Regions from separate parts of the Siphonobacter sp. SORGH_AS_0500 genome, predicted to be linked through region 2. Evidence: riboswitches for the same ligand, from Rfam matches in the RefSeq annotation. Region 2 holds a riboswitch; the other holds the start of a gene.
What was found. Region 2 has a riboswitch for S-adenosylmethionine ahead of QE357_RS23725 (peroxiredoxin). Riboswitches for the same ligand answer to the same signal wherever they lie in the genome.
Positions count from the first base shown of each region.

Region 1 (7,710 bases), on a different contig from region 2:
CAACAAATAAAATTAATGGTTTTTATTTTTCCATGTTTTTAACTTAATATTTAGTTTTCTAAAAGCGGGCAGGTTATTAATTAGTAAATTACAAACGAATTCTTATTTATGATCAAAAATCAATTTACATAAAATAAGCATTACTCCTCAGCTATTGGTTTGAAAAGCATTCAGGTAATATTCTTCTATTTATCAATTCATGATATTTAGGTCGCTATTATTAACAATTTATTGACATGATGAGCCGCCGTGAGGTTCAGGAAATAGTGGAATTTTGCAATTCGAAACATTATTCTTTAGTATCTATGAATCGTTACGCACTTCTCTGTTTAGGACTGATGGCCGCCTGTGTGTCGAGCTTTGCTCAAACTACGCCCAAACGACCTAAAAATGTAATCTTACTGATTGGCGACGGTATGGGAGCTAATCACGTTTATGCTGCTCAAATTGCCAATAAAGGCTCTCTTCATATGAATCGTCTTCCTTACATGGGGATGTCGACGACACACCCGGTTAAGGATTTCATCACGGATTCGGGTGCGGGAGGATCGGCCCTGGCTACGGGTGTCAAAACGAAAAACGGAGCTATTGCGGTGGATTCTTCGAACCGTCCTCAGGTAACGTTAGCCGAACTGGCGAAGAAGAAAAAACTGTCAACCGGTATTGTCACTACGTGCGATATTACGGATGCTACACCAGCAGATTTTTATGCTCATCAATCTTCAAGGTCCAAACACGAAGCCATCGCCGAGGATATGGTTACGTCCGATCTTGATGTAGTCATTGGTGGAGGGATGCGGTATTTTACCGAACGTAAAGACCAGAAAAACTTACTAGCGGCTTTCAAAGACAAAGGGTATTCGGTAGCGGATACTTCTGGTGATTTTACGAAACTGGAAGGTAAAAAACTGGTAGCGTTCACAGCCCGCGAAAACCCTAAAAAAGTTAGAGAAGGTCGCGGTGAAATGCTTCGTCAGGAAGTAGAAAAAGCGTTATCAATCCTTTCGAAGAATAACAATGGCTTCTTCCTGATGGCCGAAGGTTCTCAAATTGACTGGGCTGGCCACGCCAACGATTTGGATTACCTCCTCACCGAAACGCTTGATTTTGACAAAGCCGTAGGAGCTGCCCTGGACTTTGCCGAGAAAGATGGCGAAACGCTGGTTATTGTCACTGCTGACCACGAAACGGGTGGTTTATGCCTGACGGGCGGTGACTGGAGAAATGGTAAGGTAGAAGGTAAATTCATCTGGTCGAACCACACTGCCAATCCTGTTCCTGTCTTTGCTTATGGTCCTGGAGCGGAGTTATTCCGTGGTATTTTCCCTAATGTAGAAGTAAATAAAAAAATCCAGCAAGCCTGGTGGGGAGAATCAGTGTTAAGCCGTAAATAAGTGTTGGGATTTTGTTATTAAAACCTTCAGTATTACTCAAAGGAAAAGCCGAAATGATCACTTCATTTCGGCTTTTCCTTTGAGTTGTAGATACTAAACAGCATCTTCAAGCATCGTGGCCGCTGGCAGCAGTGACTTTAGGTCTAAACGCATTCCATAAAGAATTAAACCGATTGCTGCCAGCGAAAAAGCTGGCAGCGGCATGAAAAAAGCCGGAATGAAACAGATCATTCCGGCTTTTTTCTTATAGGATATGATGACAGACAGAATCCCCAAGCACTACTGCCCCTGTGGAGCCGCCACGACGGCAGCGGCACAACATTTAAACTCAAAACGCCAAACCCTACACAACAAATTCAAACGTAACGGCCTTCACTAGGTCGGGATGAAGGCTTTCCGCTACGGGGCAGGTTAAGGCGGCGTTTTCCAGCTTCTTTTTACGAGTTTCAGTTAGGGGCTGACTCGTCTTAACAATCAGTTTAACAGCGATCTCACTGATTCGACGAGGGTTTTCAGCCATACTCTTCGTAACTTCTACCTGCGTCCCCGTAATATCCACCTGGTCCCGCTGGGCAACGATTCCCATGATGGTTAACATGCAGGAACCCAAAGCCGAAGCAACTAAATCAGTGGGAGAAAATGCCTCTCCTTTTCCGTGATTATCCACTGGAGCATCCGTAATAATTTCTGAGCCAGATCTTACATGTGTAGCCTGCGTGCGAAGTTGTCCTAAATACGTAATGGTAGCCGTTGCCATGCCTGTAACTGTTATCTTAATTGAATGAATGAGACGTATTTTCCGAAAAGCTTTTCTCTCACTTTTCCTAAAAAATGCCATTAAAGGTAAGTTATTCTTTCTAACTCATCTTTCTTCACGGGATTATCGCCCTCACAATTCAAGTGAAAAGTTTCATTCTTTTATCAAACGCAACTTTTTATCGTCATTACAGGTTAGCTCATTACCTTTGTACATCTTTTGATAGACCCCACTGTTTATCAAATCAGCAATTGATATTGGGATGATTGAGCTACCCGTAATAACAAAATCCGGTACAGGCACCAAAGGCGAGAACAAGCCAGGTTCCTCTACCCGCAAACCCGACTGGTTGCGAGTGAAACTCCCCACCGGTCCGGAATACCGCAACGTGCGGCAAGTTGTAGATGAATATAAACTCCATACCATTTGTCAGTCAGGAAACTGTCCGAATATGGGTGAGTGTTGGGGAGCGGGTACGGCTACATTTATGATTTTGGGTAATGTCTGTACGCGTTCCTGTACCTTCTGTGCAGTAGCAACCGGACGTCCCAACGAATATGATGCGGACGAACCCCGTCGCGTAGCCGAAGCCATTAAGATCATGGGTGTGAAGCATGCCGTTCTGACTTCTGTAAACCGGGATGAATTGAAAGACCGGGGAGCTGAAATCTGGTATCAGACGGTTCGCCTGACGAAAGAATTAAGCCCCAGCACAACGATTGAAACGCTGATTCCTGATACGAAAGGAAACTGGGCTGCTCTGGAGCGTATGATTGCTGCCGGACAGGAAGTGGTCTCCCATAATATGGAGACGGTAGAACGTCTGTATCGCCCCGTACGTCCTCAGGCGAAATATTCGCGGAGTCTGGAGCAAATCAAACGGACGAAAGACTTTGGCAAACGTACCAAAACGGGCATTATGCTAGGTTTGGGCGAAACGCAGGACGAAGTATTCAAAGCTATGGATGATCTGGTCGCTCATGGACTGGACGTTCTGACGCTGGGCCAATACCTTCAGCCTACAAAAATGCACCACGAAGTTATTGAATGGATTCACCCCGACACCTTCGCGATGTATAAGGAAGAGGGCGAAAAAAGAGGGATTAAATACGTTGAATCGGGCCCGCTGGTACGCTCCAGCTACCATGCCGAACGTCACGTAAACGTATAATTTATATTGATTTGAGTCAAAGGCCTCGTTACCTAGGAGTAGCGAGGCCTTTTTTGTAGAGAGCCGACTTCATCGCGTCTAGTCGGGAGATGGAAATCAGGCAGAGCTAAGAAACTGCCTCTTGCCCTCCGCTATGGTTGGTGTCCTCACCAACCATTATGCTTTATTAATGGCGGGTGAAGACACCAGCCATAGCGGGAGTAACAAAAATTGCCTCTACCCAGACGCGATAAAGTCGCCTCTCTGCATTCAAACAAAATCGAATTTTCCAGGTTCTATTTTCATTCACGAGATTCCCGATTGCTTGAAGTACGACATCATCATAACAGGAGGAGGTATGGCTGGACTAAGTCTGGCCTATTACCTCAATCGTAGTGCTTTACGCGATAAGAAAATTTTGATTATTGATCGTGAAAAGAAAACCCGGAATGACCGCACCTGGGCCTTTTGGCAGGAAGGAGAAAGTGCATTCGAGTCCATCCTCTACCGAAAATGGAATTCCATCTGGTTTCATGGATCTAATGGATTTTCCCGAAAGTTGACCTTAGGCAAGCATCAGTATAAGTTACTTCGCGGAATTGATTTCTACCAGTTTATTCATCACGAACTGGCGACAAACCCTGCCATTGAATTCTTATACAGCCCCATTCAGTCTATTCTGTCTGATAACCAGGAAGCCATTGTTCAAACCGAAGCAGGCGAATACCGGGCAAGCTGGTGTTTCGATAGTACGCACGTTTTGCAAGCCATGAAACCCTTGCCAGCGAGTGGCTTTGTCTACCAAAACCTGTTACAGCACTTCAAAGGCTGGGTCATTCGCACCAATCAACCTGCCTTTGACCCGCAGGTACCGATTATGATGGATTTCCGAATCGACCAGCAGAACGAATGTCGATTCATCTACGTAATGCCTTTTTCTGAAACGGAAGCTCTCATTGAATTCACGCTCTTTACCCCAGCCCTGCTTTCAAAAAAAGAGTACGATAAAGGTTTAAAAAGTTACATTCAGGAATTCACTTCCATTCAGCACTATGAAATTCTGGAAGAAGAATTTGGGATTATTCCCATGAGCGACGAGCCTGCTCAGGAACAGGCAGCTCCACGCGTGATTCGCGTGGGTACTGCGGGCGGTTATACGCGGGCCAGCACGGGTTATACCTTTACCCGCACGCAAAAGCGTTTACAACAATTGGTTCATAACCTGGAACGATCTTTCGACGTTTCGCCCGTAACCCACAAAGCAATCCCTGCTCTGAATTACTTTTACGATCAGGTTTTTCTAAATGTCTTTTTAAAAAAGCGGGTATCTACGGCTGCTATATTTACGGGGTTGTTCCAAAAAAATCCGGCTCCCCGCATTTTCCGGTTTCTGGATGAAGAAAGCAGTCTGGTAGAAGACTTAAAAGTCATTGTTTCCGTACCCATCCTTCCCTTTACAAAAGCCGCCATTGACATTTTTAAACGAAATATTCAGGAATTCCGACAAGGTTAAGCCATCTTGTTTGGTGAATTTCCACGGAATGTACAATTTTGCAAAAGTATCCAGAGGCTCCAGTTAGGGCACCAACCGAGTTTAGAACGCTACGGTGGTTTAACGATACGGGCTTTTTTCTTGAAAATCAGCTTTTTAGAAAAATTCAAAACGTTCAATTCCTTCCTTTGGCCAAGGTTTACGAAACATTACATATTTATCGATTCGTACTCCCAATCAATTAATTAACAGCACATGCCTTATCTATTCACTTCTGAGTCTGTATCTGAAGGACATCCTGATAAAGTAGCCGATCAAATTTCAGATGCCCTCATTGATCATTTCTTAGCCTTCGACCCTCAATCTAAAGTTGCCTGCGAAACCCTGGTAACTACCGGACAGGTTGTTTTGGCCGGTGAAGTTAAATCAACTACCTATCTCGACGTTCAGAGCATTGCTCGTGAAGTAATCCGTAAAATTGGATATACGAAGTCTGAATACATGTTTGAAGCCAATTCCTGCGGTGTTCTTTCTGCTATTCACGACCAGTCAGCGGATATTAACCAGGGCGTGGATCGCTCAAATCCTGAAGAACAGGGTGCGGGTGACCAGGGTATGATGTTCGGTTACGCTACCCGCGAAACGGACAACTACATGCCTTTAGCTCTGGATTTAGCTCACAAAATCCTGAAGGAAATGAGCGACATTCGTAATAATGAGCTGTCGCTGATGCCTTACTTACGCCCCGATGCGAAGTCTCAGGTAACGATTGAATATAGTGATGACAACACGCCTCAGCGAATTGATACCATCGTTGTTTCGACGCAACATGATGATTTCGGTGATGACGAAACGATGCTCACTAAAATCCGCGAAGACATCATTAACATCGTTATTCCCCGCGTGAAAGCTGCTCTGAAACCTGAGTTAAGCCAGTTATTCGAAGGAGAAATTACCTATCACATCAACCCTACGGGTAAATTCGTGATTGGTGGTCCTCACGGCGATACGGGTCTGACGGGTCGTAAGATCATTGTTGATACATACGGCGGAAAAGGTGCCCACGGTGGGGGTGCGTTCTCGGGTAAAGATCCTTCGAAAGTAGACCGTTCGGCAGCTTATGCTACGCGGCACATTGCGAAAAACCTGGTTGCTGCTGGGCTGGCGGATGAAGTATTGGTTCAGGTTTCTTACGCCATTGGCGTAGCAGAGCCTTGCGGTCTGTATATCAACACGTATGGAACTTCGAAGGTGGGATTAACGGACGGAGAAATTGCCTTGAAAGTAGGCGAGATCTTCGACATGCGTCCTTACTTCATTGAGCAGCGTCTGAAACTTCGTAACCCAATTTATTCCGAAACGGCTGCCTATGGTCACATGGGTCGCGAATCGAAAGTGGTAACAAAAACATTCAAATCTCCCGACGGAAAAGTAATCGAGCAGGAAGTAGAATTATTTACCTGGGAAAAACTGGATTACGTGGATCAGGTAAAAGCCAAATTTGGTCTGTAATTCCTTGAATTATATCTCTTTAAAAGGCCCGGATTGTATAAACAATCCGGGCCTTTGGTTTTCTACCCTGTAGAGACGCGACTTCATCGCGTCTGGCCGGGAAATGAAAGTAACGTAGGGGTAACCCAAAACTGCCTCTTACCCAGAAGCGATGAATCGCGTCTCTAGGTTTTTTACCTATCTTAGATTCCTATTCTTTCTTCTCTTGGTCAAATCTGATATGCTGAAAATCCTAACCACTACTTTAGTACTCCTAACTTCCACTTTTACTTTTGCACAAACCACCAAAGTTATCGTTCGGGCCCAGGCCAAAGATGCCAAATTTATTGGCACCGGCATTGGTGGGGCTTATGTCATTATTCGTAATGAGTTGACGGGTGAAATTCTGGCGAAAGGTCTGACCAGCGGAAATTCTGGCAACACGGATTTACTTATGAACCAGCCCTACAAACGCCACAATCGCCTTACCGACGAACAGACAGCCCGATTTGAAGCAGACTTAAAACTGGATGCTCCTACCTTCGTTACCGTCGAAGCCATCGCTCCCGTTAATCGTAAAAGTTCAGCCGTAAAAGCTTCTACCCAGCTCTGGCTCATCCCGGGAAAACCCATCGATGGCGACGGGATTATTCTACAAATTCCCGGATTAATGGTGGACATTTTAGAACCTCAATCTCATCAGGTGATTACCCAAACCACACTAAAGGATAATCAGGTAAAAATTCGGATTAATCTGGTTATGATGTGCGGTTGTGTGATTAATAAAAACGGGTTCTGGAAATCTGATAACATCGAAGTAAAAGCTCTCGTCAAAAAAGATGGCATGAAGTTTGGAGAAATTCCGTTGAGCTTTGCTTCGCAGGATAATATTTTTGAAGGAATGCTTTCCGTTAAAGATAAAGGCATGTACGAAATACAGATTTACGCCTACGACCAGGTAAACAAAAACACCGGAATCGACCGAATTAACTTTGTAATCCAATAAGTTTAGTTTTCTGTTTTCAATTTTTTGCCACAAAGGCTCGAAGACACCAAGGTTCACAAAGTTTTATGCTGAGGTACTCTGTGCAAAACTCTGAGTAACGCTGTGGTTAATCAAAAACAGAAAACTAAGCTCATTACCTTCCAACCTACTCTATCTATTACCTATGAATGAACGTAATCGGATCGATGCATTAGAAGCCGAAGTCCAGCGACTGGCGGAGCAGCTTTCCAGTGCTCAGAAAAATCTTATTCAGATTCAACGGGAGTTAAGTTCACTACGCCCCGACACTACTCCTGTTAAAACCGTTACACAAACCCCCATTGCTCCTCCCTCAGCTCCAGTTTCTGCGGTTTCTCCACCCGTAATAACAAAACCTGCTCCTACGTACGCCAAAACGCCAACGGAAGAATACATCGGAGG
Region 1 is NZ_JAVIYT010000001.1:2,186,261-2,193,970, reverse strand. It holds gene QE357_RS09205 (alkaline phosphatase) at 306-1,394, shown strand; gene QE357_RS09200 (OsmC family protein) at 1,738-2,151, opposite strand; gene lipA (lipoyl synthase) at 2,414-3,322, shown strand; gene QE357_RS09190 (lycopene cyclase family protein) at 3,456-4,814, shown strand; SAM-I-IV-variant riboswitch at 4,856-4,959, shown strand; gene metK (methionine adenosyltransferase) at 5,049-6,305, shown strand; gene QE357_RS09180 (hypothetical protein) at 6,526-7,290, shown strand; gene QE357_RS09175 (DUF2339 domain-containing protein) at 7,454-7,710, shown strand, end outside.
Region 1: another riboswitch for S-adenosylmethionine. It lies ahead of metK (methionine adenosyltransferase); the one in region 2 lies ahead of QE357_RS23725 (peroxiredoxin).

Region 2 (7,710 bases):
GCCATCAGTCGAATCGTAAGTTACCTGAAATTCCGGGGTAGCTACGGTCTGGTTGGGAATAATCAGGGCATTAATGACTATGCTTCGCTGCAATCCTACGCGGCTGGTTTACAGGGCGATTCCCCTACGCTTTATTACGATCAGGCGGGAAACCGAAGTCTGTCCTGGGAAACCAGCAAGAAAACTGATTTTGGATTTGCTTTTGGCTTACTCAATGATCGCATTACCGGAGAAATCGCCTATTACCAAAACGATGTGGATGGCCTGATTCTCAATGTTCCGCAGGCATCTTCCAAAGGGATTCCCTCCAATTCTCTGTTACTCAATATTGGATCGATGCAAAATACCGGGCTGGAGTTCAGCGTACAGGCCCATGCCGTTCGTACGGATGAGTTCAGCTGGAAAATCAATGCGAATGTAACGACGCTGAAAAATAAGGTCATTAGCCTGAATGGAGATAACCAGCGGATAATCAACGGTGAAAACGTAATTGAAATTGGAAAATCGGTTTCCAGTCTCTGGGCCGTTACTACGCTGGGGGTTAATCCTGAAAATGGTCGCCGTTTATTCCAGAAAGCCGACGGAACCGTGGTTCAATACGATCATTCGGCCTCCGCATCCCAACGATGGACGACGCTGGAAGGCACGTCCGTATCTGCTGCAACGACGCTGGCCGACGGTAGAAATCAAGGCCCGGCTTTGCCAAAATGGTACGGCGGATTTGATAACACGTTTACCTACAAAAACTTCGATCTGGGTTTATTCCTGCAATTCTCGGGAGGTAATAAGGTTCTGAACGGCACCAAACCTGGAACTCGTGATCAACGCGGCTACAACAACAGCACGGATCTCCTCGACCGCTGGACACCGAATAATAAAGATGGGAAATTACCACGGGCGGTTTACGGAGATAACATTTCCAACGGCGGAGCGGCTATCTCCATTTCCGAAAATATTGAAAAAGGCGATTTTGCTCGTCTGCGGAATGTTTCGTTGGGGTACAAAATCAATCCAAATGTTCTGAACCGCCTTCATGTATCGAGTGCCCGCGTGTACGCTCAGGTGCAGAATGCTCTGGTTTTTACGAAGTACAGCGGTTATGATCCCGAATCTACGGTGAATGGAAACAGCAATACGGGTCCCGGCGTGGACCGGAATGCATTGGGACAAACCCGTACAGTATCCCTCGGTATTACTATTGGCTTTTAACCCTTCCTGATTATGAATCACTTACTCAAACATACGTCCCGCGTACTAGGCCTTGGAATCGTACTTGCACTTTCTTCCTGCAACGAAGACAAACTAGAACCCACACCCACTACGTTTTTCACCGACATTGTCGTTTTCGATACACCTGCCCGCATTGCCCAGCAGGTGAACGGGTTATTCAGTTCTTCGTCCATTAAATCAGGAGCCTTTCTAGGAGGGCGTTATCACATTTATAGCGATATTCAGGGAGAAGAATTCCTGAATGTCAAGGCCAACCAGGGTACTGGTTTTAACGTGTGGAGCTTTACACAAAACGAATCGCAGACGGGTGGCATCTGGGACGCGGCTTATGCTTCTATTAATAAAGTTAACGTATTTCTAAAAGGTCTGGATGATAACGCCAGCAAATTCGTACCTCCTACGTTTCCAGCCAACTATGACCAGCAAGTGCTAAAATACAAAGCCGAAGCTCGGTTCGTGAGAGCGGTGGCTTATTTCTACGTACTGCAGTTTTATGCCCGGTCGTATGGGGCAACTTCTAATGGTTCCAGTCCGGGCTTGCCGCTTCGGCTTCAGGCTGAAACCAATGCAGCGAATAACGATCTGGCCCGGAGTACGGTGGCCGAAGTTTACGCTCAGATTATTGAGGATTTGAATTTCGCCGAGCAGAACCTTCCGTTAAATTATACCGATGAATTGACCAATGTCTCGCATCCGCATCGGAATTCGGCAATTGCGTTTAAAACGAAAGTTTATCTGGCTCAATCTAAATGGGATGACGTAATCCGGGAAGCCGACAAGATTGTCTCCGCTTCTGCTCCCTTTACGGCCACCACGGGCGTAAAGCATGCCTTGCAAGCCAATATTGCTTCGGTCTTTGCCGTACCGCAAACCACAACGGAAAGCATCTTCTCGCTCGTTTTCACCAATCAGGACAACCCAGGAACGCAGAATCAATTTGGCTTTTACTACCTGCCGACAGGTAACAGGGAGTATTACCTGAACCCGGCAGGAATTCTGGGCGAAAGCACCTGGAAATCGACCGATGCCCGCCGCCAGTTTGTGGTTACTTCGGGCGGGCAGCAGTGGTTATCGAAATACTCGAGTCCGTCGCCTTATACCGACAAAGCTCCGATTATTCGCTACGCGGAAGTGCTATTGAACCTTGCTGAGGCACGAACCCGCTCGACCAATTCAGTAGATGCCCGAGCCGTTCAGTTGCTGAGTGCCGTGCGATCAAGGTCGGATGCTTCTACGCAGTGGACTACCGCCAGCTTTCCTAATGCCAGTGCTTTGCTGGAAACGATTCTAAAAGAACGCCGCATTGAGTTTTTAGGCGAAGGCTTACGCTCTATTGACATTTACCGGCAGAATCTAACGTTTCCAGCAAAAGGCACTGTACCGGCCATCGTACCGAGCGATCCTACATATGTATGGCTCATTCCAGCCAGTGAGTTAACCGCTAATAAGCTAATGACCCGTAATTAATCACAGGCAGCAGGCATTTGTTCAAGCTAGATGCCTGCTGCCTAATCTAACTTCAATTCTCAATCTACTGATTGACAAATGATTAATAGGTTTGGCTAAAAAAATAAACGTTATTAGTCTATAAAATCTATAGATTTATTTGGATAATGTATTTTCACGTATATATCTTTGCAGAGTCTTCAATTACTTCCCTGCAAAAGTAGTTGCGGCTTATAAAGAAAGGTGGAGAGACAGGCTCTTTGAATCCTTAGCAACTTTCCTGAACGGAATCAGTGCTAACCTGCCTATTGAATTAGGAACTATAAACCCAACAACCAACCATGAACGCTAAGCTATTCGCCTGCAATGCTCGCTGCTGCACCTGCTGCTGCTGAGATCCGTCCAACCTCAACTAATCACGAAAGTCATTTGCATCTGCCTGCCTGCACTGGTGTTTATGCTTTCTTTCTCTGCACACGTTTCAACGCGAGTGCATTTCCTAACTATTTCTAACACATCTATTTATGAAAATGAAAGCCATTTCATTCCTGAAAGGCACGGCCCTTACCTTGTCCGTACTCAGTGGTTTTTCTTCGCAGGCTCAGCAAACTCAATTCCCGAAAGAAGGCGTTTGGCGGGGCGTTTTCACCATTAACGAACAGAAGGTTCCCTTTAATTTTGAAGTAAAGGGTAATAAAGCCGAAGACGCTACTTTCACCCTCATCAATGGCACCCGTCAGGATCACTTCCACGTCAAACAAACGGCTTCTGATTCTTTATTTATTAAAATGAATACGTACGATGCCGCACTGGTAGCTAAGGTTCACCCCGACGGCCACCTCACGGGTGAATACCGCAGTCTGGTGCCCAGCTTCCGGGGTAACTCGCTGCCTTTTACGGCGGAATACGGTAAGTCTTACCGATTCGTTGAACCCGGTAAAGACATTGCCCCAGCGGCTAACCTGAGCGGTAAATGGGAAATCAAACTCATTAGTAAAGAACCGGTTGCGAATCAGGTCGCTTTACTCGAACAAAAGGGGAATAAACTGACGGGCGTGATCATGACGGTCGTGGGTGATTCCCGTGAACTGGAGGGGACTGTTCAGGGAAATGAATTTGTTCTTTCGGGCTTCACCGGGCCTAATCCCGTATTGATCAAAGGAAAAATCAACGAGGACAAAACCTTATCCGCCGAAATTGATCGTGGATTATACGTCACTCAAAAGCTGGAGTGGACGAAAAACAAAAAGGCAGAACTTCCGGATCCCTATGCTCTGACTCAACTGAAGGAAGGTCAGAATAAACTGGATTTCACTTTCCCCGATCTGAATGGAAAAACCGTAAAACTGAGCGATGCCAAATACAAAGGCAAAGTAGTTATCGTGGAAATCATTGGGACCTGGTGCCCCAATTGCACAGATCAGACGGCTTTTCTTTCCCCCTGGTACAAGGCCAATAAACATCGCGGCGTAGAAGCCATCGCGGTTGGTTTTGAACAGAAAGATGATCTGGAATACGCCAAGTACACACTAGGTAAACTGAAAGAGAAATACGGTATTGAATACGACATTCTCTTCGGTGGTATTGCGGATAAAAAACTGGCTTCCGAGAAATTCGCGGCCCTCAATAAAATGATGGCGTTCCCAACAACGATCATCATTGGTCGGGATGGAACCGTGAAGCAAATCCACACGGGTTATACCGGGGAAGTAACGGGGAAATACTACAAAAACTACGTGAAGAAGTGGAATAAAGACCTGGACAAATACATTGCTGAAGAAGCTCCGGCCAGCAGCGATGTGGCCGCACGATAATCGTTCGATCGTCAAAGTTGATTTGCCATGTATTCGAGTATCGGGTAGTTTACCCGATACTCCTTAAAAAACCATAATTCGCTACTAATCAGCTACATTTACAAAAACCTAAACAAAACTTGTCATGAAAAAAGTACTCGCTCTCCTCGCCCTTGCGTCATTCGCATTTACAAAGCCTCAGGCTACGGTTACTTACAAAGTAGATACCCAGAAAAGCACTATCGTATGGAAAGGTAAAAAAGTGACCGGTGAACACTATGGCAACGTTACCCTTACCAGCGGCACCCTAATTGCTGATAATGGTAAGTTGAAAGGCGGTTCGTTTGAAAGCGATCTTCGCACGCTGACGGTTACAGATTTAAAAGATCAGGAATACAACCAGAAGCTAGTCAATCACCTCAAAGGGGATGATTTCTTCGCGGTTGACAAACACCCTAAATCAACCTTTGTGATTACGTCGGTAACCCCACAGGCAGCGGGTCAGGTGCAGGTCAAAGGGAAGTTAACCATCAAGGGCATTACGCAGGAAGTAAGCTTTCCCGCCACGGTAAAGGCTGATAAAAACCAGTTAACGGCATCAGCTAAAATTCCGGTAGATCGTACCAAATACGACATCAAATTCCGTTCGACTAATTTCTTCGAAAATCTGGGTGATAAAGCCATCCACAATGACTTTGAACTGGATGTAAACTTAGTCGCTAACGCGGGCGGCACGGCTTCGGCGAGTCGATAATCTTTCCTTGTTTATGAGAAAAATTTTTACCGGGCTAGTCGTTTTACTAGCCAGTGTGACCTCGCTATGGGCTCAGGAAAGCGTTCAGCAACTCGAATGGGATTATTCGCTATCGAAGACCGCTCTCCAGCCCGGTGACGAAGTAGAGCTCATCGTGAGAGCTAGAGTTGAAAAAGGATGGTCTTTGTACTCTTCTGATTTTAAGGCAGATATAGGTCCTCAGCCTACTCATTTTGAGTTCGTATCTAATGGCACGTATTCAGTGCTAGGTCCGGTCGTTCCCATTTCGCCCCAAACGAAGCAAGACAAAACCTGGGAAATGAATGTCTCTTACTTCACGAAACAGGCCGAATTTCGCCAGAAGGTCAGAATCGATAAACTGGATTATTTTTTCACAGGCTACATCACTGGTCAGGTTTGTCACGATAAAAAAGGCTTATGCGTTCCTTTTCGACAAGCGTTTAATTTTGATCCCCGAAATGCCCAATGAAAGTCTTTTTCCTCGCTCTGGGGGGGATTCTATTACTCTTTCTGAACTTCAGGTTTATTACTTCAGAAGAACCCCTAAGCAAAGTAGAACTGGGCAAAAAGCTCTTTTTTGACCCTATTCTTTCCGAAGATCGCACCATTAGCTGTGCTTCCTGTCACAAACCCGAATTTGCCTTTGCGGATACGATGTCCTTCAGTCTGGGTGTGCGAAATACCCCCGGTGAACGTAATACGCCTTCGGCGATGAATCTGGCAGGTCGGTTGCAACTCTTTTGGGATGGGAGGTCATCGTCTCTAGAAATGCAGGCTCTGGAGCCGATTGCGAACCCAACCGAAATGAACTTGCCCATCGCCGAAGCTGTATCCCGCCTTAATGGCGACAAGTTTTACGCAAAGGCTTTTCGTAAACTTTATAAATCAGACGTTACGGCTACTCAACTGGCAGAAGTAATTGCAGCCTATGAGCGAACGCTGGAAACCAGTAATACGCCCTATGACCGGTATATTAATGGAGACGATGCGGCCATGTCGGCTTCGGCCATTCGTGGCAGAAATCTGTTCATTGGTAAAGCCAATTGTGCCAATTGCCATTCAGGAGAAGATTTCACGGCAGATCGATTCAAGAACATTGGTTTATTCGATGGAAAGGATTTGCTGGATCAGGGGCGGTTCAGGATTGTAAAAGACAGTACTTACCTGGGTCACTTTAAAGTTCCGGGCTTGCGTAACGTGGCCTTAACGGCTCCGTATATGCATAACGGTATGTTCAAGACACTGCGGGAAGTCATTCATTATTACAACCATCCCGACCAGTTTGTCAAGAATGGTTTCAACCGGGACCCCTCTCTTAGTACCCCCCTGAATTTAAGCGAAGGTGACATTACTGATCTGGAGGCGTTTCTGCATGCGTTGACCGACGATCAGTTCACTAAAAAGTAAATCAATGAACCCGAGCTTCCCCTGCTCGGGTTTCTTTCAACTCATTTATTCTACTAATTCTATAGATTTAGTAAATTAATATATGAAACACTTTCTTTACCTGACTTTCTTACTGATTATCAGTTTAACTACGAAGGCACAGCAACGAATCATCAGTGGTAATGTAAGCTCTTCCGCCGACAGCGGTCCCATTCCAGGAGCGTCTGTTTACATCAAAGGTACCACGCACGGCAGCTCCACCGATGTCCAGGGTAACTTCAGGCTTACGTTCAATAAAGGTACTACCCTTATTATTTCTGCCATCGGTTACCAGACGCAGGAAGTGGCTCTGAATAAGTCGAATCAATACGTCATCCGGCTGGAATCTGCGGCGAATCAATTGGGTGAAATTGAAGTAGTAGGCTCCCGAAACGCCAGTCGTACCCGAACAGATTCTCCCGTTCCCGTCGATGTAATTGATCTGAAACCCCTGAAAGAATCGGCTCCCCAAGTGAGTATTACCCAACTTCTGCAATACGTTTCGCCTTCCTTTCACTCGGTCAATGGCAGTAATGCCGGGGATGCGGGTTCGGCTCTGAATCTTTCGCAGCTACGGGGTTTAGGCGTAGATCAGGTCTTAGTGCTGGTGAACGGCAAACGTCGCCATAAAAGCTCTAATGTTAACTGGGGTGGATTGGGCAACGGAGCTACGGGTTATGACCTGAACTCTATTCCAACGGGTTCGATTGAACGCGTGGAAATACTCCGGGACGGAGCCGCTGCTCAATACGGCTCAGACGCGATTGCCGGGGTTATTAACATCGTTTTGCGGAAAAGCACCGACGAACTAACGGCAACCTCAACCGTCAGCACGCGGCGTCGCGGCGATGGAACTACGACGCGAACCAGTGCCAATTATGGATTTTCGCTGGGTAACAAAGGCGGTTTTTTCAATGCAACGGCTGAATTTGCTACGCAAGGAATTTCCCTGACTCCCGGCAAAGACGATTCGGGTTTGTACAACGGCCCGATTTACGGCGGAGGAGCCAATACCCGGGCTTACGATGCCATTTATACCAA
Region 2 is NZ_JAVIYT010000008.1:87,766-95,475, forward strand. It holds gene QE357_RS23715 (TonB-dependent receptor) at 1-1,209, shown strand, start outside; gene QE357_RS23720 (RagB/SusD family nutrient uptake outer membrane protein) at 1,222-2,697, shown strand; SAM riboswitch class I at 2,905-3,005, shown strand; gene QE357_RS23725 (peroxiredoxin) at 3,201-4,490, shown strand; gene QE357_RS23730 (YceI family protein) at 4,615-5,223, shown strand; gene QE357_RS23735 (protein-disulfide reductase DsbD domain-containing protein) at 5,237-5,713, shown strand; gene QE357_RS23740 (cytochrome c peroxidase) at 5,710-6,651, shown strand; gene QE357_RS23745 (TonB-dependent receptor) at 6,734-7,710, shown strand, end outside.